DNA from 4 places in the Terrisporobacter muris genome. Region 4 is predicted to be linked to each of the others. Evidence: riboswitches for the same ligand, from Rfam matches in the RefSeq annotation. Region 4 holds a riboswitch; each other region holds the start of a gene.
The links. Region 4 has a riboswitch for S-adenosylmethionine ahead of NSA58_RS09995 (ECF-type riboflavin transporter substrate-binding protein). Riboswitches for the same ligand answer to the same signal wherever they lie in the genome.

Region 1 (6,388 bases), on a different contig from region 4:
TAAATAATAAGAGGAGTGAGAATATGGCTGGAGCAGATATAGGAATAGATTTAGGGACGGCAAATGTCTTAGTATATGTAGATGGTAAGGGTATCGTATTAGAAGAACCATCAGTAGTTGCGATTGAAAAAAACACAAATACAGTTTTAGCAGTTGGAAATGAAGCGAGAAAAATGATAGGTAGAACACCTGCAAATATAGTGGCAATAAAACCATTAAAAGATGGTGTTATTTCAGATTATGAAGCAACTGAAAAAATGTTAAAATACTTTACAGAAAAGATAGTAGAGAAAAAAGGATTTAGAAGGCTTGTAATGCCAAGAATAATGGTGTGTGTACCAACAGGTGTTACAGAAGTTGAAAAAAGGGCAGTAGAAGAAGCAACTAGAGAAGCTGGGGCAAGAGAAGTTTATATAATAGAAGAACCAATAGCAGCAGCGATTGGTGCTGGTATGGATATATCTCTACCAAATGGGAATATGGTAATAGATATAGGTGGAGGAACTACGGATATAGCTGTTATATCTCTTGGGGGAGCAGTAGTTAGTGACTCAATTAAAGTAGGTGGAGATAAGTTTGATGCTGCCATAGTAGCTTATATTAAGAAAAAGCATAATCTTCTTATAGGTGAAAGAAGCGCAGAAAAGCTGAAAATGGAAATTGGGACAGCTATGAAAGATAGTGAAGAAAAGCTTATGAAAATAAGTGGTAGAAATATAATAAAAGGACTTCCAGAAACTATAGAAGTAAGCTCAGAAGAAATAGCAGAAGCTTTAGAAGAATGTATAAAGCAAATAGTTGCTACAACTAGAGTAGTATTAGAAAAAATACCACCAGAATTGGCAGCTGACATAAGTACATCTGGGATAGTAATGACAGGTGGAGGAGCATTATTAAAGAATTTAGATAAGAGAATTGAAGAAGCAACAGGAATTAATGTAATAGTTGCTGACGATCCATTATCTTGTGTTGCAAGAGGAACTGGTTCATCATTAAGTACATTAGATTTATTAGAAACAGGTGGAACATTTAAAAGAAGAAATAAAAAATAATATAAAAGGGCTGTCATAATAATTTTAATTAGTATGTACGGCCCTTTTTAATTTGTAAGAATTTTATATTTTATATGAAATATGGATAAAACATAAAATCCAACTACTTAATGGAGCAACTAACCAGATTTATAGTCCGTTGCCACATTAACAAAGCGAATTTTCAGATAAGTACATAGATGATTATGTTTAAGTTGAGAGTAATATTGATAAAGCAATAGTTTCAGCCAATTCGAGAATAAAATGTAGTCGAACATTATTAAATGAAAATCTATTATTTTCATCTACTTTATCTACAATACCTACAATTGAATGAGATCCAATTTGCGGGAGTTTTTTACCTACGCCTTTACCTGGAAGAATGGGTCCTTTTCTAATTTGGATATTTCCTATATTATTTATAGAACCTAAGCAGGCATCAATAGCTAAGAATTCACTGTTAGGATGTTTTTCTTTTACTTGATCAATAGATTCATATATGTTCAAGGCATGAATAGGATTATCTAGGGTACCGTAAACGGGGTATTTAAAGTCGCTATTTTTAAGCATAGTACCGACTAAAGGACCTAAAGCATCTCCTATAGCACGATCCGTTCCTATACAAATAACAACGGTATTTTCATTAATTATATCTTTGAGTATTAAGCTTAATATTTCTATAACATTTTCTTTTTTATAGTTCACTTTGGCTAAATACATAGGAACTTACCTCCCTTCAAAAATATATGAACTACCTAATAAAAAAATACATAACTTTAATAAACATAAAGACACTTATATATTAATCATATGATGCAAGGTGTAATAGTGTTCATAAAATAAATAAATTCTTGACACTATATCAAAAAAAGGTTATCATATAGTTGTTAAAAGTAATATTAAAATATGTGTAATCGTGATTACACCTTATCAAGAGAGGCGGAGGGACAGGCCCTATGAAGCCCAGCAACCACTTCCAATATTTGGGGGACGGTGCTAAATCCTACTTAACGGAAACGTTAGAGAGATGAGGTTAGTTAATTAGAATTTTTATGTGATAATTAACCTCTTCTGTCAAAGAAGAGGTTTTATTTTTACCCAAATTGACAAAAATACATAATAAAAAGGAGGAAGTACAATGTCAAGACATTTATTTACATCGGAGTCAGTAACTGAAGGCCATCCAGATAAAATGTGTGACCAAATTTCAGATGCAATATTAGATGCTTTATTAGAGAAGGACCCTTTATCAAGAGTAGCTTGTGAAACAACTACAACTACAGGATTAGTATTAGTAGCAGGTGAAATATCTACAAAAGCTTATGTAGATATACAAAAAATAGTTAGGGATACAATAAAAGAAATAGGATATACAAGAGCTAAGTATGGATTTGATAGTCAAACTTGTGCAGTTATAACTGCTATAGACGAGCAATCATCAGATATAGCTATGGGAGTTGATGAAGCTTTAGAAAGTAGGAGTGGAGAACAAACTGAAGAAGAAATAGAAGCTATAGGAGCAGGAGATCAAGGTATAATGTTTGGATTTGCATGTAATGAAACTCCAGAATTAATGCCATTACCTATATCTTTAGCACATAAATTATCTAGAAGATTAACAGAAATAAGAAAAAATGAAACAGTAGATTATTTAAGACCAGACGGTAAAACTCAAGTTACAGTAGAGTACGATGGAAATAAGCCAGTAAGAGTACATACTATACTAATATCTACTCAACATAGTGAACATGTGGATAACGAAACTATAAGAAAAGATTTAATAGAGTTAGTAATAAAAGAAGTTATACCAGCAGATTTACTAGATGATGAAACTAAAATATACATAAATCCAACAGGAAGATTTGTTATAGGTGGACCACAAGGAGATACTGGTTTAACAGGAAGAAAAATAATAATAGATACTTATGGAGGATATGCTAGACACGGTGGTGGAGCATTCTCAGGAAAAGATGCAACTAAGGTTGATAGATCGGCTGCTTATGCTGCAAGATACGTTGCTAAAAATATAGTAGCTGCAGGACTTGCAGATAAGTGTGAAATAGAACTAGCTTATGCTATAGGTGTTGCTAAGCCATTATCTATATTTGTTGACACATTTGGAACAGGAAAAGTGTCAGAAGCTGAGTTAGTTGAATTAATTAATAAGAACTTTGACTTAAGACCAGGTGCTATAATAAGAGACTTAGACTTAAGAAAACCTATATACAGACAAACAGCTGCTTATGGACACTTTGGAAGAACTGACATTGATTTACCATGGGAAAGAACTGACAAAGCTGAAACATTAAGAAAACAATCTTCAGTAAAATAATTTTAATAATTAATATAAATAATAAAGAGTTGTAGAATATACGGCTCTTTATTTTTTTTACATTAAGTGATAACATAAAATATACTTATAATACTAATAATTATAAGTATGAGTTAATAAATGATTTTAGGAGAATTAAAATGGAAAAATTACAAGGAATGGTTAGCGATATAGTCTTTAAAAATGAAGAGAATGGTTACACTATAGCATCTTTAGCTAATGAAAATGATGAAATAACTATTGTAGGCTGTATGCCAACTTTATCTGTAGGAGAAAGTATAGAGGTTGAAGGAAAATGGATTAATCATAAAATTTATGGTTCTCAATTTGAGGTACAAAGCTTTATGCCTGTTACACCGTCTTCTTTAGAAGGTATTTATGTTTATTTATCTTCAGGTATGATTCATGGAATAGGCGAAAAAATGGCTAAAAGGATAATAGATAAATTTGGTGTAGATACTTTAAATATTATTCAAAATACTCCAGAAAGATTAACTGAAGTAGAAGGAATAGGTATGAAAAAAGTCAAGCAAATCCAAGAGAGCTATGAAGAAAATAGAGAGCTTAGAAATATAATAATACAACTATCTCCTTATGGAATAACTCCTAATTATTGTTTAAGAATATATAAAAAATACAAAGATAAGTCTTTAGAAGTGATAAATAAAAATCCATACAGATTAGCAGAAGAAGTAAGAGGTATAGGATTTAGAATAGCTGATGATATAGCTAGCAAGATTGGTATAGATAAATATTCTCCAGATAGAATTATGCAAGGTATTTTATTTACACTAAATCAAAGTCTAGGGAGTGGTCATACATACTTGCCTAAAAGGGTATTGATTGAACAATCAGTTAAAATTTTAGGTGTAGAGCCCACATTTGTAGAAAATGGAATCATAGATTTGGCATACAATCAAAAATTACATTTAGAAAATAGAGATGGAGAAATTTTAGTATATTTAATGATGTATTATATATGTGAAAATGGTGTGTGTAAGGAAATTGTAAAGTTATCTCAACATGAAACTAAAGATTTACATATTAATATAGATGAAGAAATAAAAATTGTTGAAAAAGAAGATGAAATAAGTTTAGCCAATAATCAAATCTTAGCAGTAAAAGAAGCTATAAATAATGGAGTAACAATTATTACAGGTGGTCCTGGTACAGGAAAAACTACAACTATAAATACTATAATAAAAATATTTGAAAATAACGATCAAAAGGTAGTTTTATGTGCTCCAACAGGTAGGGCAGCTAAAAGAATGAGTGAAACTTCAAATAAAGAAGCTAAGACTATTCATAGGCTTCTAGAAATGGGATTTTCCACAGATGGTGATGAATTAACATTCTTTAAAGATGAAGAAGACCCCATAGAGGCAGATGTAATAATATTAGACGAGGCATCTATGGTTGATATTATATTAATGTATAATCTGCTAAAAGCAATAAAACTAGGAACAAGGTTACTTTTAGTTGGAGATAGTGATCAGTTACCGTCAGTAGGAGCAGGAAATGTTCTAAAAGATATAATCGATTCTGGTGTAATAAAGACAGTGCGATTAGATGAAATATTCAGGCAAGCAAGAGAAAGTATGATAGTAGTAAATGCCCATAAGATAAATAATGGAGAACCATTATTTTTAAATGTTAAAAATAAAGATTTCTTCTTCTTGAGAAAAAATACAAACGAAGAAATTTTAAATGAAATAATAGGCCTTGTTAGCGAAAGGCTACCTAAGTTTTATAACTTTGATAAATTAAAAGATATACAAGTGTTAACATCCATGAGAAAAGGTGACCTAGGTGTAACAAATCTAAATATAGAATTACAAAAATACCTTAACCCTCCTAATAAATATAAACAAGAAGAAGAGTTTGCTAAGAGAACTTTTAGAGTAGGGGACAAAGTAATGCAAATTAGAAATAACTACACGAAAAAATGGGAAACAGAAGACAAAAGTGATAATGGTGAAGGTATATACAATGGAGATATTGGATATATATTTCATATAGATAAAGATAAGAAGACTGTTTTTGTACTTTTTGATAAGGTGAAAATTGCTTCTTATAAATATGATGAACTAGATGAACTTGATCATAGTTTTTGTACTACAATTCACAAAAGTCAAGGGAGTGAATTCCCTGTAGTAGTTATACCTATAGTTTGGGCTCCTCCTATGCTACTAAGTCGTAATTTACTCTATACTGCAGTAACAAGGGCAAAAAAACTTGTTGTATTAGTTGGTGATGTTAAGTATTTAGAACAAATGATCAAAAATAATAGAATAAATGACAGATACTCTAATTTATCATATAAATTAAATAAATTTATAAAAGAAGGGTTGTTAAGTAGATAATAATGAGATTTATATCAAAGTTAATTCCAAATAATATAAGAGAAACTATAAAGGTTCTAATAAATTATGTTTATCCTAGAAATATAACTTGCATAATTTGTGATAATCCCATAAAACTAACTAACTCTTATTCTCTTTGCAGAAGTTGTTTTAAGGAGCTAAATTTTATTTTTGATGGATGTAATAAATGTGGCAAACCTATAGTAAATAGAAATTTGGAAAGAGAAAGCTTAATTGAGTGTAACTATTGTTATAATAAAACTTTTTACTTTGATAAAGTAATCTCTTGTATAGAATATGATGATATAAGTAAAAAATTAATTTTAGATTTTAAATATAAAAGTAAAACTTATTTGTGCAAATATATAGCGTGCCTAATGGAAGAAAAGTTTTTGCTAGAAGGTATAGAAGCTGACTATATATTATTTGTTCCTTTACATAAAAAAAGACTAAAAAAAAGGGGATTTAATCAAGCAGAAAAAATAGCTAATAAATTAGGCGATTTACTAGATATACCTATATTGGATTGTATTAGCAGAGTAAAAAATACAAAAAAGCTATACAAGCTAAATAAAGAAGATAGAGAAAAAGAATTGAAAAATGGATTTAAGATAAAAGAGAATATTAATCTTATAGAAAATAAAAATGTAATATTAATTGAT
Region 2 (10,270 bases), on a different contig from region 4:
CTTCTTTCTAATATTTCTATATCAGAGAATATTAATTCTAAGTTTATAGTTTCTATATCTCTAAGTGGGTCAACACTTCCATCCACGTGAACAACGTTTGGATCATCGAAACATCTAACAACATGAACTATAGCATCAACTTCTCTTATGTGAGATAAGAATTTGTTTCCTAAACCTTCACCCTTTGAAGCTCCTCTAACAAGACCTGCTATATCACAGAATTCTATTGCTGTTGGGACAACTTTTTTACAATCGTACATTTCTCTAAGTACTTCTAATCTTTCATCTGGAACAGAAACAACACCTACGTTTGGTTCTATTGTACAGAAAGGGTAGTTAGCAGATTCAGCTCCTGCTTGAGTTATAGCATTAAATAGTGTACTTTTACCAACGTTTGGTAATCCAACTATACCTAATTTCATATTAATAATCTTCCTTTCTTATATGAATTTACATATTTGTCAATTTTATTTATACATAAATTGTAAACACATCTTAATATTTTCTAGACATACATATTGATTATACATCATAATCTTAATATGTGTAAACACGTTTGAATTAAGTTATTATTTGTAAAATACATTATTTTTGTAAGAATTTATATTATTAATGGGATTTTAACTTAGATTTTAGCATATCCTAATAAAAAATGTTCAAATAAAATAAAAATAAGTATTTTAGAAAATAATAAAAGATATATAATTAAGTAAAAGGAAAAATTTTGAATATATAAATCATTTATTGTATATACAAGTTAGTACTCATAATAGGAGGTAAAAATGAAAAAAAATAAAACAATAAACTTAGGTAAAGGCATTAATCTGACTTTAATACCAGAAGAAAAATTCAAAACAAACTTAGTAAGTATTTATATCCAAAGATTATTAGATAAAGAAGAAGTAACAATGAATGCTATACTTCCTTCTATAATAAAAAGTGGGAGTGAAAAATACCCAAGTGCTAGAGAAATGTCTAAGCATCAAGATGATTTATATGGAGTTTCTATAGGTGCTGATAGTAGTAAAAGAGGTGAAACACAAGTCATTACTTTTAAAATTATTAGTACTGATGAGAAATATTTAGATGAAAAGATATTTAAACCAGTGGTTGAATTTTTAGATGAAGTAGTTAATCATCCCTTAGTTATAAATGGCGGATTTAAAGAAGAATATGTAAAAATTGAAAAAGAAAATTTAAAAAATAGAATAGAGTCTATTATAAATGATAAAGGAAGATATTCTATTGAGCGTGCTCGTGAAGAAATGTTTAAAGACGAAAGATATGGAATTAGTGATTTAGGCTATTTAGAAGATATCGATAAAATAACAGCAAAAGGTCTTTATGAACATTATATGGAAATTATGAAAACTTCTCCTATAGACATAGTTGTAGAAGGTAATTTTGATGAAGAAGAAATAGTAAAGATAATATCTGACGGATTTAACTTTCATAGAGAAAATATAATAGAAATACCTAGAGCAGATTTCAATAAAAGGGTGGAAGAAGTCAAAGTAATAAAAGAAGATATGGATATAACTCAAGGGAAACTTGTTATGGGATTTAGATGTAACATTGACTATAAAGATGAACATAAATATTATTCTTTATTTGTAGGATCTAATGTGCTTGGTGGAGGTCCTCATTCAAAGTTATTTGTAAATGTTAGAGAGAAAGAAAGTTTATGTTATTATATTTATTCTTCACTGGAAAAATATAAGACATCAATGTTTATAGCTTCTGGAATAGAAAATGCGAACTATGATAAAACAGTTAAGCTAATTAAAGAACAATTAGAATACTTAAAAGAAGGACAAATTTCAGAAGAAGAATTATTAAATAGCAAGAGCGCCTTAATAAGTTCATTAAAAACAATAAAGGATTCAATAGGAGGAGCATCTGATTTTTACTTCTCGCAAAGTATGGGTCAAACAAATGCAACTGTGGAAAAGATTATAGAGAGAATAGATAAAATTACAGTAGAAGATATAGTTGATGCATTTAAAAATATTCAATTAGATACTATATACTTTTTAAGTAATAACAAGGAGGCATAATAATGGAAAAAATAGTTAATGAATTATTAAAAGAAGAATTATATTATGAAAAATTAGAAAATGGTTTAGATGTTTATTTTATGCCTAAAAAAGGATTTACTAAAAAATATGCTGTCCTTGCAACTAATTACGGATCAAATGATTTAGAATTTATACCTATAAATGAAAAAGAAAAGATGATAGTGAATGCAGGTATTGCACACTTCTTAGAACATAAAATGTTTGAACAACCAGATGGTGGAAATGCATTTGATAAGTTTTCGAAGTATGGAGCTAATGCCAATGCTTTTACAAACTTTACTATGACAGCTTATTTATTTTCTGCCACAGAATATTTTTATGAATGTTTAGAACATCTGATAGATTATGTTCAAACACCATATTTTACAGATGAAAACGTAGAAAAAGAAAAGGGAATAATAGAACAAGAAATAAAAATGTATAATGATGACCCAGAGTGGAATGTATTCTTTAATGCATTAAAAGCAATGTATATAAATCATCCAACAAAAATAGATATTGCAGGTACTGTAGATAGTATTTATAAAATAACTAAAGAAGAGTTATATAAATGCTACAATACATTTTATAACCCAGGAAATATGATTTTATTTGTTGTAGGTGATTTAAATGAAGAAGAAGTATTTAATCATGTAAGAAAAGCTAATCATAAAGATATACAAAAACTTCAAGAAGAAATTGTAAGATTTTATCCAGAAGAACCTAATGAAGTAAAACAAAAAGAAATAGTAGAAAAATTTCCTATATCGATGCCAATGTTCTCTATTTGCTTCAAAGATGATAAAGTAGGAATAAAAGGTAAGGAATTGTTAAGATATGAAGTAATGACAGATATTCTTACTGATATGTTATTTAAAAAAGGTAGTGCCATATACGAAGACTTATATATGCAAGGACTTATAACTCCAAGTTTTGGTGCAGGATTCTCTTCACAAATAGACTATTCATATACATCTATAGGTGGTGAATCAAAAGATCCTCACAAGGTAAAAGAAATTATTATGTCTTATATTGAAAAATTCAAATGTGAAGGTCTAGATAAAGAAGGGTTTGAAAGAACAAAGAAAAAACACATAGGTAACTTTATAAAATATTTCGACTCAGTTACTTTTATAGCTAATAATTTTATAACTTATAAATTTAAAGGCATAAATTTGCTTGATTACGTAGAAGTCATGAAAGAAATTACATTTGAAGAGGTTACTGAAAGATTAAATAATCACTTTAAAGAAGAAAATTGTGTAATATCTATTGCAGAGCCTAGATAATAATTATATAAAAATGAAAATGTAATAAAATAAAGGATAATTGTAGGGTTTTAATTAAAAAGGTAATTTTAGTTAAAAATACACTTTAATTATCCTTTTTTTAGTTGTAAAATATTTATTAATTCATTATAATTAAGGCATTCTATTTTTTTATTAAGAAGAAACTGATATAATAAAGAATGAAAAATATAATTATTTAGGGTATAAGGAGGCTATGTTTTATGATTGATATACATTGCCATATTTTGCCTGAGGTAGATGATGGTTCACGAAGCTTGAATGAGTCGATAGAAATGGCACTAATAGCTAGGGAACAAGGTATAAAAAAGATTGTTAATACATCGCATTATCATCCAGATTTCAGGTATAAAAAAGGCGAAGAATTATTAAAAGAGCTAAAAGACTTTAATAATGTTTTAAAAGAAAATATGATAGATATTGAAGTATTAATTGGGAATGAAATTTACTATACTAAAGATTTAATAAAGCAAATTGACGAATTAGATTTTTACACTTTAAATAATAGTAGATACATACTAATAGAGCTTCCTCCTACAAATTTTCCAAGTGATTTATGTAATATAGTGTATGAATTAAAAGAAAAAAACTATATACCAGTTTTTGCACATGTGGAAAGATATATAGAAGTTCAAGAAAATCCGGATTTAATATATGATGTTATTAATGCTGGAGCTATAATACAAATAAATTCTCATAGTATTTTAGGTAAAAGTGGAAAAGAATTGCAAAGAACTTGTGATACATTAATAAATAGAAATATGGTTCATGTAGTTGGAACAGATGCTCATCGTAGCAAAAGAAGAACACCTATATTTTTAGATGCTTATAAATATGTATGTGAGAAATATTCAAAAGAAATTGCGGATAACTTATTTGTTAAAAATAATAATGCGATAATAAATAATGAGGATTTAAATATATCAAAACCTTATAAAGAAGAAGTAAGGAAAAAAGGATTTTTTAAAAGATTATTTAAACTATAAGAGGTGAAATAATGGATAGAGTGGCATTTACGATATTCGGATTAGATATAATGTGGTACGGCGTATTAATGGCATTGGCTATGATACTATGTGTGTTTATAGCATTAAAAGAAGGAAAAAGAGTAAAAATAAGTGAAGATGATTTATTAAATTTAGCCATAATTGCTATACCATGTGGACTTTTAGGTGCAAGGCTTTATTATGTTATTTTTAATTGGTCTTGGTATTCAAACCACTTATCTGAAATATTAAATTTCAGGGGTGGAGGAATGGCAATACATGGGGCTTTAATAGGTGGTATATTAGCAGGTTTTATATATACTAAGATTAAAAAGATTAATTTCTTCAAAATGGCTGATACTGTAATGATTGGTATTCCATTAGGTCAAGCTATAGGAAGATGGGGAAATTATATAAATGGAGAAGCTCATGGAGGTCCAACAAGTTTACCATGGGGAATAATTGTGGATGGAATAAAAGTTCATCCAACATTTTTATATGAATCTATCTGGGATTTAGGTATATTCATATTCTTATGGTGTTTTAGAAAAAAGAAAAAATATGAAGGTCAATTGGCTATAACTTATTTAATATTATATTCTATAGGAAGATTTTTCATAGAAGGACTTAGAACAGATTCTCTTATGATTGGTCAACTTAGAATGGCTCAAGTAATAAGTTTAGTAACAATTATAGTTTGTTTGATTTTACATAAAATATTATCAAAGAAGAAAAATAGAGGCTAACTAGTAACTCTTAAGGAGAAGAAAAAATGGAATTTAATCATGTGTCAGTACTACTAGATGAATGTATTGAAAATTTAGACATAAAAGAAGATGGAGTATATGTTGACTGTACCATGGGTGGTGCAGGTCATTCAAAAGAAATAGTAAAGAGATTATCTGATAAAGGATTATTTATAGGATTTGATCAAGATAAAAATGCCATAGCTACGGCAAAAGAAAGATTAGCTGAGTACTCAGATAGAGTAAGATTTGTACACAGTAATTTTGAAAATCTCAAATCAGAGCTGGAAAAAATAGGTGTTTACAAAATAGATGGAGTACTTGCTGATTTAGGTGTATCTTCTCATCAACTTGATGAAGCTGATAGAGGATTTTCTTATATGCATGATGCACCATTAGATATGAGAATGGACGTTAGAAAAGATTTTTCTGCTTATGACGTGGTAAACACTTATAGTGAAGAACAATTAGCTAAGATAATCAAAGATTATGGTGAAGATAATTGGGCAAAAAGAATTGCAAAATTCATAGTAGAAGAAAGAGAAGCGAATGGTCCAATTGAAAAAACTGGTGAGCTTGTTGATGTTATCAAAAAAGCAATACCTAAAAAAGCTAGAATAGATGGACCACACCCTGCGAAGAGAACATTTCAAGCTATAAGAATAGAAGTAAACAATGAGCTTGGTGTAATAAATAAAATGATAGAGGATGCTGTATCTATGATGAATAAGGGAGGAAGAGTTTGTATAATAACTTTCCATTCTTTAGAAGATAGAATAGTTAAAAATGAATTCAAAGACTTAGCTTTAAGTTGTGTATGTCCACCAGAGCTTCCAATTTGTCAATGTAATAAAAAGTCAGAAGTTAAGATTATAACAAGAAAACCAATACTTCCTAGTGATGAAGAAATTGAAAGAAATCCAAGAGCTAGAAGTGCAAAACTTAGAGTAGCTCAAAAAAAATAATTTTTTTATTGCAAGATAATAAAAACATGTATACAATTAACTTATTAAATTAATAGTAAAAAATCTTATCAAGAGTGATGGAGGGAATAGGCCCAAAGAAGTCCAGCAACCTATATTAGATAGGTGCTAAATCCTACTTATGGAAACATAAGAAAGATAAGAGATAAATCTTAGATTATTAAGACTCTTTTATCTTTAAGATAAAAGAGTCTTTTTTATATTATGAGATATAACTTGTAAGGTTTTTTATATATTGTTTAATATTATTTATATTAAATAACAAGGGGGATACAAATAATGAGTGAAAGAAAGTTAGGCTTTGCAACATTACAAATTCATGGGGGACAACAACCAGATTCATCTACGGGAGCTAGAGCAGTTCCAATTTATCAAACAACATCATATTGCTTTGAAAGTGTGGCTCATGGTGCAGATTTATTTGCTTTAAAAACAGATGGACATATTTACTCAAGAATATCAAATCCAACTGTGGCTGTATTTGAGGAAAGAATGGCACTACTTGAAGGTGGAGTAGGAGCTGTGGCTTTTTCTTCAGGAATGGGGGCAATAAATGCAGCTATATTAAATATACTTCAAGCTGGTGATGAAATAGTTGCTGCACCAACAATTTATGGTGGAACATTTAATTTATTATCAAATATGTTACCTAAACTAGGGATAACAACTCATTTTGTAAATCCTGATGATCCAGAAAGTTTTAGAGATGCTATAAATGATAAAACAAGACTTGTTTATGCAGAAACTATAGGAAATCCAGGAATAAATATTATTGATATAGAAAAAATTGCAGAGATAGCTCATGAAGCTAAAATTCCATTTATGTTAGATAATACTTTTGGAACACCTTATTTAGTAAAAGTATTTGATTATGGGGTAGACATAGTTGTTCATTCAGCTACAAAATTTATAGGTGGACATGGAACAACTTTAGGTGGAGTAGTAGTTGATAGTGGTAACTTTGATTGGATAGAAAGTGGAAAATTCCCATGCTTAACAGAACCAGACTTATCTTATAATGGATTAAATTATGCTAAGGATTGCGGAAAGTCAGCTTATGCTACAAAGTTATTGGCTCAATACTTAAGAGATACAGGAGCATCTCTAAGTGCACAAAGTGCATTCCAATTATTAATAGGACTTGAGACTTTATCTTTGAGGGTGGAAAGACATGTGGAAAATACTAAGAAAATTACAGAATTTTTAAATAATCACCCTAAAGTTGCTTGGGTAAACTATCCAGGTTTAAAAGGAAATAAATATTATGACTTAGGTCAAAAATATTTACCTAAGGGACCAGGGTCTATATTTACTTTTGGAATAAAAGGAGGATTGGAAGCAGGAATTAAATTTATAGAATCCCTTCAAATATTCTCTCACCTTGCTAATGTTGCAGATGCTAAATCACTGGTAATTCATCCAGCTAGTACAACTCATGCTCAATTAAATGAAAAAGAACAAGAATTGGCAGAAGTTACTCCAGATATGATAAGAGTTTCTGTGGGAATAGAAGATATAGATGATTTAATTTGGGATTTAAATCAAGCTTTAGAAAAAGCATCATTATAGAACTAAGAAAAAGGAAGGTGATAACATTCATCTTCTTTTTTATATTAAAGGGATTGAAACTTATGTATACAAAGTGAATATCTGCTATAATTGTTATTGGTAAAAATTTCAAGGAGGGTATACTATGGAAGTTACTTCAAAAGCAAATGGATATTTATTCTCTGATAAAAGTTTATATAAACTTATTTTTCCTTTAATAATAGAGCAATTTTTACTAGTGACAGTAGGTTTAGTTGATTCTATTATGATTGCAAGTATAGGGGAATCAGCTGTATCAGCAGTATCATTAGTAGATAGTATAAATATTCTTATAATGAATATTTTTACAGCTCTTGCAACAGGGGGAGCTGTTGTAGCAGGCCAATATTTGGGCCAAAAGAAAGAAGATAAAGCATGTAAAAGTGCAGATCAACTTATCCTTTTTCTATTTTTAAGCTCGATTACTGTCATGATAATTGGATATTTAAGCAAATATTTTATTCTTAATATAGTTTTTGGACACATAGAAAAAGATGTTATGAGCTATTCTAATACTTATTTAACTATAGTATTTATGTCAATTCCTTTTATAGCAATATATAATGGTGGGGCAGCACTATTTAGAGCTATGGGAAATTCAAAAATCACCATGAAAATATCAATTATGATGAACTTAATAAACTTTATAGGGAATTATTTTCTAATATATATTTTTAAGATAGGAATTGCAGGTGCAGCTATACCAACAGTTTTTTCTAGAGTTGTGGCTGCTGTAGTGATTTTTGTCTTAATAAGAAATGAAAATTTACAAATTCATTTATCTAAAAAAATATGTAAGAAGTTTGATAGAACATTAATTAGAAAAATACTTTATATAGGTGTTCCTAACAGTTTGGAAAATGGTATGTTTCAACTTGGAAAAATTATTGTGCTAAATTTGATTTCAACTTTTGGAACAGCAGCTATTGCAGCCAATGCTGTGGCAAATTCAGTTGGACTTTTTCAAATAATACCGGGTATGGCGATTAGTCAAGCAACCCTTTCTGTAACATCCCAATGCATAGGAGCAGGAGATTATAATCAAACAAAATATTATACAAGAAAATTAGTTAAAATATGTACCTTAAGCATATTATTAGCGGTTATAATTACCTTTATAAGTATGCCATTAATTTTAAAAGCATATAATTTATCTGATTATACAGCAAGGGTTTCAAGGAATATTATTTTTTATCATGGAAGCTTATCAATTATTATTTGGACTGTTTCTTTTGTACTTCCAAACACTCTTCGTGCAGCAAATGATGTTAAATTTTGTATGATAGTTGCTACTTTATCTATGTGGATTTTTAGAATTGGTTTCAGTTATATATTGGGAAGATATATGAATATGGGAGTTTTTGGTGTATGGGTAGCTATGAGTATTGACTGGATATTTAGAGCAATATTTTTTATTACTAGATATAAGGGAAGTAAGTGGAAATTGCATGAAATATAAAAAGCTCATTTTTAATGAGCTTTTTATATTGTTTGAATAGATTTAAAAGGAACTTCGTTATCATTTATTTTTAAAAGAATGGTATCAAAAAATATATTTTTATCGCTTGAAGAAGTAGTATTTTTTTCTCTTATAACATAAAGCTTATTGCTATCTTCTGAAGATGTTGAAGTATTACAACTTATTATTAGAGTTTTATTATCAAGTGTTGAATCTATATCTACATATTCATTTTTGAGACCTTTGAAAAAAATATATTTATTACTATCTGTTATTATTTGATAAACACCTTCTTCTAAACTTTCATCATGTATTACATCCAATATTTTTTTATTATTTAGTGAACTTATATCTACAGAATACAGGGAAACAGGGTTGTCTTCATTTGAATTTTTATTGCAACCATAAAAAATAATAGTAGTAGATATTAATATAATCAATAACAATGCCTTTCTCATATATACCTCCTTTTATTGAAACATAAAAATATTTTTTTATTGTAAAAGTACACCTATAAGCAAGCAGTTTTCATCGATATTAAATGTGGAAGTATGTATGGGAGAATTAATAGTATCATTAGCACATCCTATATTGAAAAAAGCACCCTTTGTTTTTTGTAAAAAATACGCAAAATCTTCAGCTCCCAAGGAAGATTTATCCTTTATAATTACGTTATCATTACCTAAAAGTTCAACTCCATTTCTTATGATTTTACTTACTAACTCTGCATCATTTATTAAGGGAGGGATGCCTTCTTTTATATCAATAGTAATGGAACTATTGAAAGTCTCGCCAACATGAGTGCAAATTTCTTTTATTCTTTTCTTTGATAAATTTCTATCCTCATTATTTAGTGTTCTTAAGGTTCCCACTAAATTAACTTCGTCGCAAATTATATTTCCTTTTTCTCTACCCAAAATTTTACCAAAGGTGATGACGACGGAGTGATTGGGATCTATATTTCGGCTTACAATAGTTTGTAAGGATGAAATTAAATAAGATGAAGTAACTATTGCCTCAATACCCTCATTAGGATAAGCTCCGTGACTTTTTTTACCTTTTACAGTGATATGCAATCTATCAGTGGAAGCTGCCATTATACCTGCTTTTATTTCCATAGACCCACATAAGAGGTGAGGAGCAAC
Region 3 (4,790 bases), on a different contig from region 4:
TATATCATTCATCCAACCAAAATTAAACTTAGTAATTTCTTCTATCATAGTAGCAGCATTACCTTCTACATGACCTCTGCTTATGGCATCATTAGCCATATCTAAACTTTTCATCCCATATTCATAAGATTGTCTATTCTTATGTTGGATTTTTCCAATTTCAAATAAAGCTTTATATAAGTCTTTTAGTTGCTCTATTTGTTTTTTATCAACATCTATACTAAAGTAATTATCTGCAAAACTAAACTTAATTTCCACATCTAAATCTACTGTTCCTGCAGTTTCTAATGTTACTGAATGAACATTTTCACTACGAAACTCATGTCTTTTTACTACTCTTTTTTTACTTACAGCAGATGCACCATCTACATGTATTAGACCTCTGTTCGTAAATACGTATTCATCTGATTTTGATTTTATAACAAAGTAGATTTTTTCACCATCTTCATTCATTATGTAGTCATCTCCATCAACTTTGTTAAAGTCATTTGGATCTATTATCTTACCTATATCAGATAAACCTAATGTATCTGCTGCCATTTTCCCAAATATATTTCCTGCCATGTTATCCTCCAAAATAGTTTAAGTTTTTAATACATTTATATTATACCATGTTTGTATTGCTATTCAATCATGGTGATTTTTAAATTACTTGTCATAAATTTCCTATCTGATACATTCAATAAATTTTTCAACAACTTGGTAAAACTGAGTTCCAGCACATCTCTCAAGCTTCTTTTATTAATATTTCTTCGCTAATCCCTATTTTGCCTATATCATGAAGTTCCCCTACTATAATTAATTCATCAATCCCCATCCTACAATTTTCAGTATTTTATCATTTTCATATATTAGAGGAAAAATCCAACACTGATGAAACTTAAATCCTTTATCCATATTGGAAAAGAAATACTGTCTAAGATCAATCTAAGTCATTCATTCATATAGCTACAACCTTGATTTAATATTTTTATAATTAATATATAAGTATTAGACAAAATATTACAACATAATAAATATTTTTTCCTAATTATATGTATATTTTTATTTTAGTGGCTGTATTAATATTAAAATACAGGTATTACAATTCCTTTATATTTAGATTCTATAATTTCTCTACATTCATCAGATGTAAGAACCTCTTCTAATACTTTTATTTTCTCATTATCTTTGTCTTTCGTTCTATAAGCAAGTAAATTTGCATATTCATCATTTACTGGTGCTGTATAGATTCCGTCTTCTTCTGCACTAAGTCCTGCAGGTATAGCATAAGTTGTATCAACAAATCCAGCAGTAACATCTTCTAATGATGGTGGTATTTGTGCCACATCTAATTGAACAAAATCTAAATTTTTTGGATTTTTAATAATGTCATTAACCCCTACTATATCACCTTCTTTTAAAGTGATTAGTCCTTCACTTTCTAAATATCTTAAAGACTTTGATGCAGAAGCAGCGTTATCACTTATAGCAATTGTATCTCCACTCTTAAATTCATCTATAGAGTTTATTTTCTTAGAATATAACACTCCTGGACAAACATATAGCTTAGACCCTGCCATTATTTCATAACCTTTGCTTTTTACTGCTTCATCTAAATAAGGCTTATGTTGAAATAAATTAGCATCTATTTCTCCATTGTTTAATGATTCATTAGGTAAAATATAATCATTAAATGTCACAACTTCTAAACCATATCCTTTTTCTTCTATAAGTGGTTTCAACTTTTCTAATAATTCACCACCTGGAACTAATGTAGCTCCTACTTTGATTATTTTATCATCCTTAGATTCAGATGATGTTGCACATCCAGCTAATGATACACATAGTAGCGCACTCATCACTACACTTAATAATTTTTTTGATTTCATAATAATATCCCCCTTAAATTGATAATAAAAATCTCTCTAATTCCTCCATTAGTTAAACTTTAATTCCTCTAAAACAAAAAAACTTGAGTATAAACTCAAGTTTTAATAGCGAATTTATACTTATCTTTCAGTAAACCTACTGCAGGATTTAGCACCGTGTATATAAAAATATACTGGTTGCCGGGTTTCATAGGGCCAGTCCCTCCACCACTCTAGATAAGAGATTTTTTATTTTTTAATTTGATAATTATCATAGCACTGTTTCTTTTTAATGTAAATTGTATAATTAATTTTTTATATTTTTATTTTTCTTTAATTCTTAGCTTCCTATTTTTATAATTTTATCATTGATATCATTAGCAAATCCTATATCATGAGTTATTATTAGAATTGCCATACCTTTAGCCTTTAGATTTCTTATAATTTTTAAAACTTTTTCTATTGAATCAACATCCAACGCAGATGTTGGCTCATCAAAACAAAGAACTTTTGGCGTTAATGCACATGCCCTTGCTATGGCAACTCTTTGACATTGACCACCAGATAATTCATAAGGATAAGCATCTACTTTATCTTCTAAATCTACCATTTTTAAAATATCTTTTGCTTGTTTAATTGCATCTTCTTTTGGTTTTTTAAGAACATTTATTGGTGCTGATATTATATTTTCCAATACTGACATATGTGGAAACAAGTTAAAGTTTTGGAATACCATTCCTATTTTATCTCTATTCTTTGATATATGACTTTTATCTTTCATTACATAATTATCTACTATAATTTCTCCATCATCAAAAGTTTCAAGACCATTTATACATCTAAGAATTGTAGTTTTTCCTGCACCTGATTTTCCTAAAATCACACATACTTCTCCAGTATTAACTTCAAAATTTATATTATTTAATACTTTATTCTCCCCAAAAGATTTATTTAAATTTTTTACTTTTAGCATATTTGTCTCACCTCTATTTATCTATAATACGCATATTTATTTTCAATTTTTTTAAACATTATTGTTAAAATTCCAATTAGCACTAAATATACTGCACCAGCTTCTATTAAAGGTACTATACTCGCTTGGCGATTTTGTGCTATTTGAGCAATTCTTAATATATCATTTAAACCTATGGCATATACTATAGCTGTGTCTTTAATTAATGTTATTACTTCATTTGACATAGCTGGTAATACTCTTTTTATAACTTGAGGGAAAACTATTCTTCTATACATATCAAATTTGCTAAATCCTAATACAAAAGCTCCTTCATATTGCCCTTTGTCTATAGATTGGATCCCCCCTCTAAATATTTCAGCAAAATAAGCTGCATAATTTAGTGAAAATGCTACAATTACAGCATCAAATCTATCAAATACTATTCCCATTAAAGGAAGCCCAAAGAATACAAATACTAGTTGTAATAATAGGGGGGTTCCTCTCATAATTAGTATGTATAAATTTGCTATTTGACTTATTATTTTATTTTTGGATATTCTTAAAAAGCCTATCATAATTCCAAGTGGTATTGATATTATCAGCGTTATAAAAAATACTAATAATGTAACTTTTAATCCTTCTATCATAGTGAAATTTCCTCCTTGTGTATCTTAATCTATATTTCTTAATTTTTACATATTATTTAGCTTTTCCAAACCATTTATTATAAATTTCATCAAAGACTTTATCATCTTTTATCTCATTTATTGTATTGTTAACTTTATCTCTAAGTTCAATATCTTCTTTTCTAAATGCAACAACATAGTCTTCTGTTCCAAAATTATCATCTAATATTTTATACTTTTCTTCACCCTTTTTACTTATATAATATTTAACTAAAGTTTCATCTCCAACTAAAGCATCTATTCTTCCAGCTTCTAAATCTCTAAAGACTTTATCAAAAGTATCATATAAAATTGGCGAACCATCTAAACTATTTAATATCTCTGAATCTTTTTCTAATGCTTCTAATCCTGCAGACCCTTGTTGAGTACCTACTACCTTATCATTTAAATCTTCTTTACTTTTAATTGTCGAATTTTTTAATGTCACTATAAGTTGGCTATTTTTCATATATGCATCTGTATAAGTAACCTTTGCTTTTCTTTCTTCAGTTAATGAGTATCCATTCCATATAGCATCTATATTTCCTGAATTTAATTCAGTTTCTTTCATTGACCAATCTATACTTTGGAACTTAACATCCATATTTAATCTTTTAAAGGTTTCTTTAGCTAAATCCACATCAAACCCTACTGTATCTCCATTATCATCTAAATATCCCATTGGGAAGTATGTATTATCATATCCGATTACTATTTCATTATCATCGGAAGTCACATTCTTTTTGTTGCATCCTACTGCTCCTACCATAATTGCTAAAACCGCTAATCCCATTATTAATTTCTTTGATATCTTTTTCATTTCTTTCTCCTCCTAATAATTTAATCTTTTATTATTGCAATAAAAAAACCACATAGGCTAATACCTATGTGGTTAATATTTGTTATATATATTCCACCATAGATACAAGCCTTTTTAACAACACTAAAAGGGCTTGTATCTATGAATTAAATTTCATAATTTACAATCCCTTGGTTCTATGATGGTGATGATGAAGTTGTATATTTAATTTTATTGCAATTATTGAATTTTTCATAACACCATTTCTCCTCTTCTCAATATTTGTTTTAATTATTTTTCATTTGTAATTAATATTAATATGAATGTTTGGAATTGTCAAACATTTTTTATTTAAAATTTATCTTCACGTAATAAATATTCGTTATTATCTTGATCTTTAAATGTGAATAATCTAGCATAAGGCATAGTTACTATATCAGTTACTTCAACACCTTTAGCTTTCATTTCTATATACGCATTATCTAGATATTCCGTACTTAATATAACTGTTTTATAATCTG
Region 4 (9,388 bases):
ATCGTATTCGTACTAACACTTTTTCCAGCTTCAACTTTTTCAAACTTAGCACGATAAGTTATTCCACCTAGATAACAATTCCCCTGCGAAATAGTTTTATAATATACATACACTGTATTTAAATTTTTATCACTTAAATTTTCTACAGTAATTTTTTTATTTTCAGTAGTTATAGCTACTTGAGATTCCATAGTTGATAGATTACTCACCATATTATTTTTTGAGTCTAAGTATACATATTTATCCTGTGAATTAAATTCTATCTTACCACTAGATTCCATTGCAAGAGTACATGCACCTGGTTTCAAATTAGTAATTTTAAATTTTATAGTATCAGTTTTACCTGTTATTTTCATAGTTATTTCACCATAATCAATAACCTCTTGCGAAGTATTCTTTACTATTATAGCTAATACATTCTCTTTATTTACATCACTACCATCTTCTATAAACTTCCCAGAATATTCACCAATACTTACAATCTCCATGTTTTTATATGGAATAGAATAAGGAATACTCATTCCACCTACAGTTGTATTTTGTCCATTATCTTCACTTACTTCACCTTCACCTGAAGTATAACCTTCTATTTTATCAATATCCAGTTTATTTATATCAACTACTAATTTTTCTTCTTCAGCAATCGGATCTACTTTCTCTTCTACTTTTACATTAGTTTTTTCAGCTGCTTTATCTTTTTCTACATAGTATCCTATGACGCCTAAACCCGTTAGACATATTAAGATAGCAGATATTATAATTATTAATATCTTCTTCAAAATAACCTCTCCTCATCTCCCATTTTTCATAATAATTGTCTTTATAATAGCATTTATTTTAATTAAATTCCCTTTGTTTTATATAATAATTTTATTGTATCTTATATTAGTAAGTTTTTCAAACAAAAAATAAGCTTCATTTTGTAATATTACTAAAAAAAGTTGCTAAACACAGCAACTCTTTATCTATGTTAACAACTTAGATTTTACATAAACTACACCCTCGTATATTTTCAACAAAATCCCTCTTATAGGAAGTAAAACCATCCACACTTTGAAAACATTTTCCCAAAAATAAGAATAACAATCTAACACTCTTCCTTTTCTAATTATCTTTCGAGCTACCGCCACCACATTACAAGGCCTAACCCATCCATCAAACTGTAAGTTTCCATCACCAATAGTTAAGTATCCCAAGTCTGATATGTCATGAATTCTATGAAGTAAGTATTTGCCATGCTTTGACTTGAATAATATAATTTCACCTTTATTTAATTTAGTAAAATTTCTTTTTTCAAGTATTACTTTATCCCTATTTTCTACTATTAACGGTGACATAGACTTACCTTTAACTGTGACTATTGCTTCATTTACTTTGCTTAATAATTCTTCAATATTAGGATATAAATCCTGGTTAGAAAATTTATTTATATTTCTAATCATAAGACTTCCTCCTTTACTTAAATATCAGCGATACCCTTATAATATAATTCTACTAATAGATTCCAAATCCTTTATTATAAATATGATTTCTAAAATATTGTTAATAATTACAAGCATTAACAATTCATAATACTTTTAAACCTTCCACATTATTTTATAAATACGCATAGTTTTTATTTTATAGAGTCTAGTTTTACAATATTTGTTATAATACAATTATGAATTTCAATTAAACATAGAAAAGGGGGAGAATTTTTGACGCAAAAAAATAAAAAATTCAAATTTGCAAAAGTAGTAATTATATTATTAGCATTATTAATAGCCATTCCAGTTTTTACATTCTACTCTTTTTACAATAAGTTAAATACAACAAGTGCAAGTGTTGAAGATACTTATGAATCTAAATATGAAAAAGTAGATGGTATAACAAACATATTATTATTGGGTACTGATGGAAGAGAAAAGGAGCTAGCTTATCGCTCTGACTGTATGATGATTGCAACTATTGATTCCAACAATAAAAATATAAAATTAACTTCTCTTGCTCGTGATACTTATGTAGATATTCCAGGTAAAGGGAAAGGTAAACTAAATGCAGCTTATTTTTGGGGTAAAGAAAAATTATTATTCCAAACTATTGAAGAAAACTTTGAAATAAAATTGGATAAATTTATTCAAGTTGACTTTGATAATTTGATGAACATTGTGTTTATATTAGGTGGAGTGGAAGTAGACGTTAAAGAACATGAGGTCGATATAACTAATAAATATATTGTACCTTCATATCAGCAATGTACTTATTCTAATAAAGGGGACATGAAGCTTTTAAGTTCACCTGGCAAACAAGTGCTAAATGGATATCAAGCTATTGCTTATACTAGAATAAGAATTACAGATAGTGCTATACATAGAGATCAAAGACAACGAACAGTTATTCTTTCTATGATAGATACTGTAAAAGATATGGATTTTTCTAAATATCCTCATTTATTAAATACATTACTTCCATATGTATCTACAAACCTTACTCCACAAGATATAATAAACATAGCTTTTACAGCATATAATTTTAAACCACTAACTATAAAACAAGGACAATTCCCAATAATCGATAACGTCCATGTTAAAGGCGGTAAATATAAAAACGCCGGATGGGTTTGGCTATATGATTTAAACTCAAGACAAGTTTTACAAGACTTTATAAATAATGATATTGATATGGATAAGCACGAATATTTAAAAGATAATAGTAATGTACAACTTAATTATTAAATTTAAAAGATAATACAAAATGCTGTAGCATAGGTTTAGTCACTTATGCTACAGCATTTATTTATAAAAAAGTTACATCTTAACCATAGATGCACCTGTTAAAGTCGTTCTATATATATTATCACTAAGCACTCCTTCAAATGGATCATATGAATCAATTACAACTCTTCCAAAATACATTCTACTATTCGAAGTATTTATACTGTAATACCATTGATTTTTACTTGCTTTTTTTATAGTCTTTCGGCTGCTTCCATCTAACTTCATTGAGCATATACTACCATTTGTATTGATATAATACATTTTATTATTATATAAATTTATGCCTTTAGTAAAATGCTTTGATAAACGTTTGTTATTTTTTCCAGTAGAAGATATTTTGTATACTTGGCAAGTATCGTCATTTTCATCATAAAGATTTTTATCATTATAAATTGTATAGTATATATTTCCTTTATAATAAACCATATCATCTATACAAGACTCTTCTTTTTTGCCTGATTTATATTTATAAACTGTTGTTCTAGACTTAGTTTTTTTGTTTATTTTGTAGATTATAGAAGTCTCATCCCCTATAGCTGATATGTATATATAATCTCCAGATAATGACATGTCACCTATATATCTAGATGTTGTAGTATATAAAGTTGATACAGTTTTCTTAGTTGATAAGTTATAACGACATAAAGATGACACTTCATCATAATTACTATTCGTTGTTTCCTTTATGTAGTATAAGTAATTATCTTGTACAATAAATGAATTATATCCGTAATTTCCTATTAATTTAGTTTTTCCTGTACCATCAGTTTTAACTCTATATATTCCATAGTTGTTACCTGAATCATATACTCCCACATAATATATATAATTTCCAACTACATTTATGTATGGCTCTTCTGCTGCATTATTTACTATTTGTTTTTTTGTACTTCCATTTTTATAAGTTCTGTAAATATAATAATAGTTTGACTCTTCAGTTTTTTTGTATATCTTACTGCTTCTTACATAAGAGTAGTTCCCTCTGGTCGCTGAGTAGCCTCCGTTACTTATGTTTGAATTGCTGTTACCATATACTGAGGCTGCATCAACATTCTTTGTAAAACCACAAGTAATTATTGTGCATACCACTAATACGGCAGATAAAATTTTCTTTAATTTACTCATATATTCCCTCCATAATCCTTATATAAGTTTAATATATCCCAATATAACCTTTTCCTCTATATTTCTTATTAAATTGTAATATATTTATAAGTTATCTAATTATATTTTTGAACTTGACAAATTTCGACTTTTTTTATAAAATATACGCTGGAACTTAAATAAAATATTCCTTATCAAGAGAGGTGGAGGGACTGGCCCTATGAAACCCAGCAACCGGTCGAAAGACAAAGGTGCTAATTCCTACAGAAGAATTCTGGAAGATAAGATTACGTATATAATCTCTTTCTTACCGGAAAGAGATTTTTTTATATAAAATTTTAATCAAAACTCATATTTTAGTTAAATTATTTCTGATTTAAAATCAAATTATAAGGTAATAAAATAAATAGAATTAAAGGAAATGGAGAAATACAAGTAATATGATCAAAATAGATACAAAAACAATAGTGACAATCGGCGTTGCTGCTGCTCTTTATGGAGCCTTAGGATTTGTTGGAATTCCCATTGGTCCCAATACACAATTAAAACCTGCCATAGCACTACTTGCAATCTTTTCTGCTCTATTTGGTCCATTAGTTGGATTTTCAATGGGCTTTTTAGGTCATATGCTGACTGACATGATTGCTGGTTGGGGAATCTGGTGGGGCTGGGTAGCAAGCTCTGGTATTATGGGTCTTTTTATGGGCCTAGTTTTCAGATGCAAGAAATTTAGCATAAAAGATGGTTTATGCAATAAGTTCCACGTTTCATATCTTGTAATTACAGGTATGATTGGTATTATCTTAGCATTTATATTTGCTGCTGGTTTCGACGTAGTTGTTATGGGTGAACCTTTAGACAAAATGAAAATTCAAGCTGCTCTTGCCATATTTACAAATGGAATAGTATTTTTAGGTATTGGAGTTCCAACTATACTAGGTTTCGTTAGAGCAAATAAAAAAAATAGTGGATTAAAGATTGAGGACTAAAGTCTCAATCTTTAATCCACTATGGCGCCAACGATATGGCTTTGCTCGCGCTTCAGCCATCTCCGTTGCTTAAAATTTTTATAACATAGCGCCAACGATATGGCTTTGCTTACGCTTCAGCCATCTCCGTTGCTTAAAATATCAATCTAAAAATCGAGGACTAAATAAAGTAAAAAATAAGGAGAATATAATGATAAGTTTTAAAAACTTTAGTTTTAAATACAACAATGTAGTTGATAAAACTTTAAAAAATATAGATATAACTATAAATAAAGGTGAAAAAGTCTTAATAGTAGGACCAAGCGGTTCTGGAAAATCTACTCTTTCTCATTGTATAAACGGACTTATTCCTTTTTCATACAGTGGTGAAATTGAAGGCGAACTTATAATAGATAATATTAAACCTTATGAAAAAAGTTTATCGGATGTAAGTAAAAAAGTCGGTACAATAATGCAAGATCAAGACTCTCAATTTATAGGCCTTTCTGTTGGAGAAGATGTTGCATTTAACTTTGAAAATGACGCCATACCAGTTAAAGAAATGAAAGTTAAAGTTGTAAATGCACTCGAATTAGTAAACATGGTTGATTTTATTAATCACAGTCCTTATGAATTATCCGGAGGACAAAAACAAAGAGTCTCATTAGCTGGAGTTCTTGGCAATGATGCTGAAATACTTCTTTTCGATGAGCCTTTAGCTAACTTAGATCCAGCTAGCGGAAAAGAAGTCATGGAGTTAGTTAATAGTATTCATGAAAAAACAAACAAAACTATTATAATAGTTGAACATAGAATTGAAGATGTTCTAGAACAAGCTTTTGATAAAGTTATTGTTATAGACAGAGGTGAAGTTAAAGCTATTGGTACTCCTGATGATATCTTAAAATCAGACATATTGTCAAAAAGCGGACTTAGAGAACCTCTTTATGTATCTGCTATGAAATATGCCAATTGCAATCTAGATAAAATAAATAACTTAAGAGACTTCAATAACTTGGACGAAGACTCTAAAGAAAAAATTAAAAATTGGTTCAACAATGAATCTAAAAATCTTTCTATGAAGAACAATAATAAGGAAGAAAAAATTCTAGAGGTGATGAACTTAACATTCTCTCATGATAAAAATAAAAATACTTTAGAAAATGTATCTTTCCACCTTAATAAAGGTGAAATTCTAGCTGTTCTAGGAAACAATGGTGCAGGAAAATCTACTTTATGCAGAGTTATAACAGGAATATTAAAATCTAAAGAAGGTAATATCTTCTTAAAAGACGAGTGTATAGACTCTTGGAGCATAAGTAAAAGATGTTCTTCCATAGGATATGTGATGCAAAATCCAAATCAAATGATATCTCAACATATGATAAAGGACGAAATTGCCTTAGGATTAAAATGCAGAGGGTATTCAAAAGAAGAAATAGATACAAAAGTTGAAGAAGTGCTAAAAATTTGCGGTCTATACCCTTATAGAAACTGGCCAGTTACAGCACTTAGCTACGGTCAAAAGAAAAGAGTAACTATAGCATCTATTTTAGCAATAAATCCAGATGTTATAATTCTTGATGAGCCAACTGCTGGCCAAGATCACAAACACTACACTGAGTTTATGGAGTTTATAAAAACTTTAGCAAACAAAGGAATTTCTATAATCCTTATAACTCATGATATGCAATTAACACTAGAGTATTGTGATAGAGCCATGGTACTTTCTGCTGGTAAAAAAATAGCAGACAATAAACCATCATGTATTTTAACTGATGAAAATATTATAAAACAAGCAAACTTAAAAGAAACGTCATTATCAACTTTAGCAAAAGCTATTGGTATGGAAACTCCAGATGATTTTGTACAATTCTTTATTGATTATGAAAGATAGGTGAAAGACAATGAGTAGAGCCCAAACTCTATATATTGAGGGTGACTCTATTTTCCATAGATTAAGTGGTGTAAGTAAAATATTATTATTCCTTACTTGGACAATGATAACAGTAATGTTTCTTGATATAAGAGTGTTCTTAGTTATGGGAATAATTAGTGCAATCATGCTTTATTTTGCACAAATACCATCAAAAACATTAAAACCACTACTATGGATAATGGTTGTTTTCAATATAATAAACGTAATTTTTATACTACTAATAACGCCACAGTATGGAAGTGAATTAGTAGGAACAAACACAGAACTAATCAACATAGGATATGCATATATAAACAAAGAGACTCTATTCTATGTTTTAACTATATCATTAAAATATGCAGTACTAATGCCAATAACTGCTATTTTTATATTCACAACACATCCAAGTGAATTTGCCAGCAGTTTGAACAAAATAGGTATACCATATAAAATTGCTTATGCTGTAAATATAGCATTTAGATATATCCCTGATGTACAACGTGAGTACAGAGATATTCTAGATGCTCAACAAGCAAGGGGACTAGCATTCCACAAAGGCGAAGGTAGCATCGGCGAGATTTTAAGAAATTACACTACAATATTCGTACCATTAGTTTCTTCTTCTATTAAAAGAATTGAAACTGTTTCAAATGCTATGGAACTAAGATCTTTTGGTAAGAAAAGAAAAAGAACTTGGTATAGTTATGAGAAATTAAAAGGGTTGGATTTAGCCTTTATAGTAGGGTGCATCTTAGTATTTATAGTAGCAGTTTATTTAAAAAGCAATGTAATAACAGAATTCTATTATCCATTATAAAATATAAAAATAATGAAAAGCCTGGGTTAATGATAAATATACCCAGGTTTGTATATAAACCTGATTATTTCTTTTTATGCAATACGACAACAATTTACAGTTTACTACCCAAAACTTACTTTTAACTAAATAATAATCTAAAATTGATGATTACATAATTTATTATAATTCTAAGAGATACAAAAAATTGAATTGTATGACACTACTAAAATATATTAAGTATATTAAAAAAATTATTGTAGTTAAAAAGTGCTAATTTAAAATTAGCACTTTGTTTAAAATTATATTATATTACTTATCTACTTTTTAGGTATATTCAATTTTGATACACCTTTTAAAAGAATTTATTTGGTTTTATATCTAAATTTACCACTCTTCTCTTCTAAACACATGTTTTATTCCTTTTGTTGTTATAAATAAAATCGATAAAATACAAATAGATAGTAATGCTCCACTACCATCAATAAATACATCAGTTAAGTTTCCATTTCTACCATCTATAGCTATTTGAGATCTTTCATCAAATACTGCAAACAAAACAGAAAAAGTAAATGATAAGCACGCAGATAAAAATACTTGTTTCGAGAAAGAATATATTACAAGCATTGAAATTCCTCCTATGATAGCATACATAGAAAAATGTGCTGCTTTCCTTACAATCATGCTTTTACTATATTTTTTCAGCTCACTCATTACCGTATCCTTTATTTTTATTAATTTTTCATCCTTTAAAGTAACCTTGTCTCTTATTTCATCTATAATCTCTACAACTGCATTTGATTGAGATTTAGATGTTGAGCCATTTTGACTAGAAAAATAATGCATAGCTCCTATGCTCATTATCAGCAGTAATATATATATAACCTTTTTCATATAAATACCTCCTGTTTCTAATAAATAAACCTCACACCCACTCTAAAAAATTATGGGTGCAAGGTTTAAACTAAACTGTTGTAACAGCTACTTCTTCCATAGATTCAAAATGTTTATCTTCAGACTTACCTCTTAAGAATGATATAAAATCATCTCTAAGCTCAGGTCTTTTTAGCGCAAAGTCTACAGTAGCTTCTAAGAAACCTAACTTATCCCCGACATCGTATCTTCTTCCTTCAAAATTATATGCATAAATAGCTTCTTTAGTAGCAAGAGTTTGAAGTGCATCAGTAAGTTGGATTTCTCCACCTTTTCCAGGTTCTTGATTTTCTAATATATTGAATATTTCAGGAGTTATTATGTACCTTCCTAAAATGGCTATATTCGATGGTGCATCTTCAATAGCAGGCTTTTCCACCATGTCTTTTACTTTATATACTCTCTCTTCTATATGCTTTGCATCCAATATTCCATACTTATCTACATTTTCTCTAGCAACTTCTTGAACACCTAGTATTGAAGTTTTGTATTCATCATAAGCATCTATCATTTGTTTTAAACATGGAACTTCTGCATCTACTATATCATCTCCAAGTAACACTGCAAAAGGTTCATCCCCTATAAAACTCTTTGCACAATATACTGCATGACCTAAGCCCTTTGGTTCCTTTTGTCTAATATAATGTATATTTACCATATTAGATATGTCTTGAACCATATTTAACATTTCTTTTTTACCTTTGTTTTCAAGCTCTAACTCAAGCTCTACTGAACGGTCAAAATGGTCTTCTATACATTTTTTATTACGCCCTGTTACTATTAGTATTTCTTCTATTCCAGACTCTATTGCTTCTTCTATTATATATTGTAAGGTTGGTTTATCCACTATAGGCAGCATCTCTTTCGCCTGTGCCTTTGTTGCTGGAAGGAATCTAGTTCCTAATCCTGCTGC

Region 1: it holds a riboswitch for S-adenosylmethionine, as region 4 does, so the genes downstream of both, metK (methionine adenosyltransferase) here and NSA58_RS09995 (ECF-type riboflavin transporter substrate-binding protein) in region 4, are expected to answer to the same signal.
Region 2: it holds a riboswitch for S-adenosylmethionine, as region 4 does, so the genes downstream of both, NSA58_RS01980 (O-acetylhomoserine aminocarboxypropyltransferase/cysteine synthase family protein) here and NSA58_RS09995 (ECF-type riboflavin transporter substrate-binding protein) in region 4, are expected to answer to the same signal.
Region 3: it holds a riboswitch for S-adenosylmethionine, as region 4 does, so the genes downstream of both, NSA58_RS15770 (MetQ/NlpA family ABC transporter substrate-binding protein) here and NSA58_RS09995 (ECF-type riboflavin transporter substrate-binding protein) in region 4, are expected to answer to the same signal.

Annotation. Positions count from the first base shown of each region.
Region 1 is NZ_JANKBY010000184.1:525-6,912, reverse strand. It holds gene mreB (rod shape-determining protein) at 24-1,052, shown strand; gene yyaC (spore protease YyaC) at 1,242-1,751, opposite strand; SAM riboswitch class I at 1,956-2,065, shown strand; gene metK (methionine adenosyltransferase) at 2,170-3,363, shown strand; gene recD2 (SF1B family DNA helicase RecD2) at 3,504-5,726, shown strand; gene NSA58_RS13080 (ComF family protein) at 5,729-6,388, shown strand, end outside.
Region 2 is NZ_JANKBY010000012.1:944-11,213, reverse strand. It holds gene ychF (redox-regulated ATPase YchF) at 1-422, opposite strand, end outside; gene yfmF (EF-P 5-aminopentanol modification-associated protein YfmF) at 783-2,057, shown strand; gene yfmH (EF-P 5-aminopentanol modification-associated protein YfmH) at 2,060-3,346, shown strand; gene NSA58_RS01995 (tyrosine-protein phosphatase) at 3,568-4,350, shown strand; gene lgt (prolipoprotein diacylglyceryl transferase) at 4,362-5,096, shown strand; gene rsmH (16S rRNA (cytosine(1402)-N(4))-methyltransferase RsmH) at 5,123-6,061, shown strand; SAM riboswitch class I at 6,124-6,224, shown strand; gene NSA58_RS01980 (O-acetylhomoserine aminocarboxypropyltransferase/cysteine synthase family protein) at 6,359-7,648, shown strand; gene NSA58_RS01975 (MATE family efflux transporter) at 7,773-9,125, shown strand; gene NSA58_RS01970 (hypothetical protein) at 9,149-9,583, opposite strand; gene NSA58_RS01965 (M20 metallopeptidase family protein) at 9,620-10,270, opposite strand, start outside.
Region 3 is NZ_JANKBY010000272.1:68-4,857, forward strand. It holds gene NSA58_RS15765 (PH domain-containing protein) at 1-564, opposite strand, end outside; gene NSA58_RS15770 (MetQ/NlpA family ABC transporter substrate-binding protein) at 1,068-1,871, opposite strand; SAM riboswitch class I at 1,989-2,094, opposite strand; gene NSA58_RS15775 (amino acid ABC transporter ATP-binding protein) at 2,191-2,823, opposite strand; gene NSA58_RS15780 (amino acid ABC transporter permease) at 2,841-3,452, opposite strand; gene NSA58_RS15785 (amino acid ABC transporter substrate-binding protein) at 3,505-4,290, opposite strand; gene NSA58_RS15790 (VOC family protein) at 4,621-4,790, opposite strand, start outside.
Region 4 is NZ_JANKBY010000109.1:243-9,630, reverse strand. It holds gene NSA58_RS10015 (hypothetical protein) at 1-779, opposite strand, end outside; gene NSA58_RS10010 (S26 family signal peptidase) at 966-1,442, opposite strand; gene NSA58_RS10005 (LCP family protein) at 1,698-2,714, shown strand; gene NSA58_RS10000 (DUF5050 domain-containing protein) at 2,787-3,881, opposite strand; SAM riboswitch class I at 4,049-4,148, shown strand; gene NSA58_RS09995 (ECF-type riboflavin transporter substrate-binding protein) at 4,301-4,849, shown strand; gene NSA58_RS09990 (ABC transporter ATP-binding protein) at 5,040-6,725, shown strand; gene NSA58_RS09985 (energy-coupling factor transporter transmembrane component T family protein) at 6,736-7,563, shown strand; gene NSA58_RS20985 (CDP-glycerol glycerophosphotransferase family protein) at 7,558-7,707, opposite strand; gene NSA58_RS09980 (VanZ family protein) at 7,930-8,436, opposite strand; gene galU (UTP--glucose-1-phosphate uridylyltransferase GalU) at 8,507-9,388, opposite strand, start outside.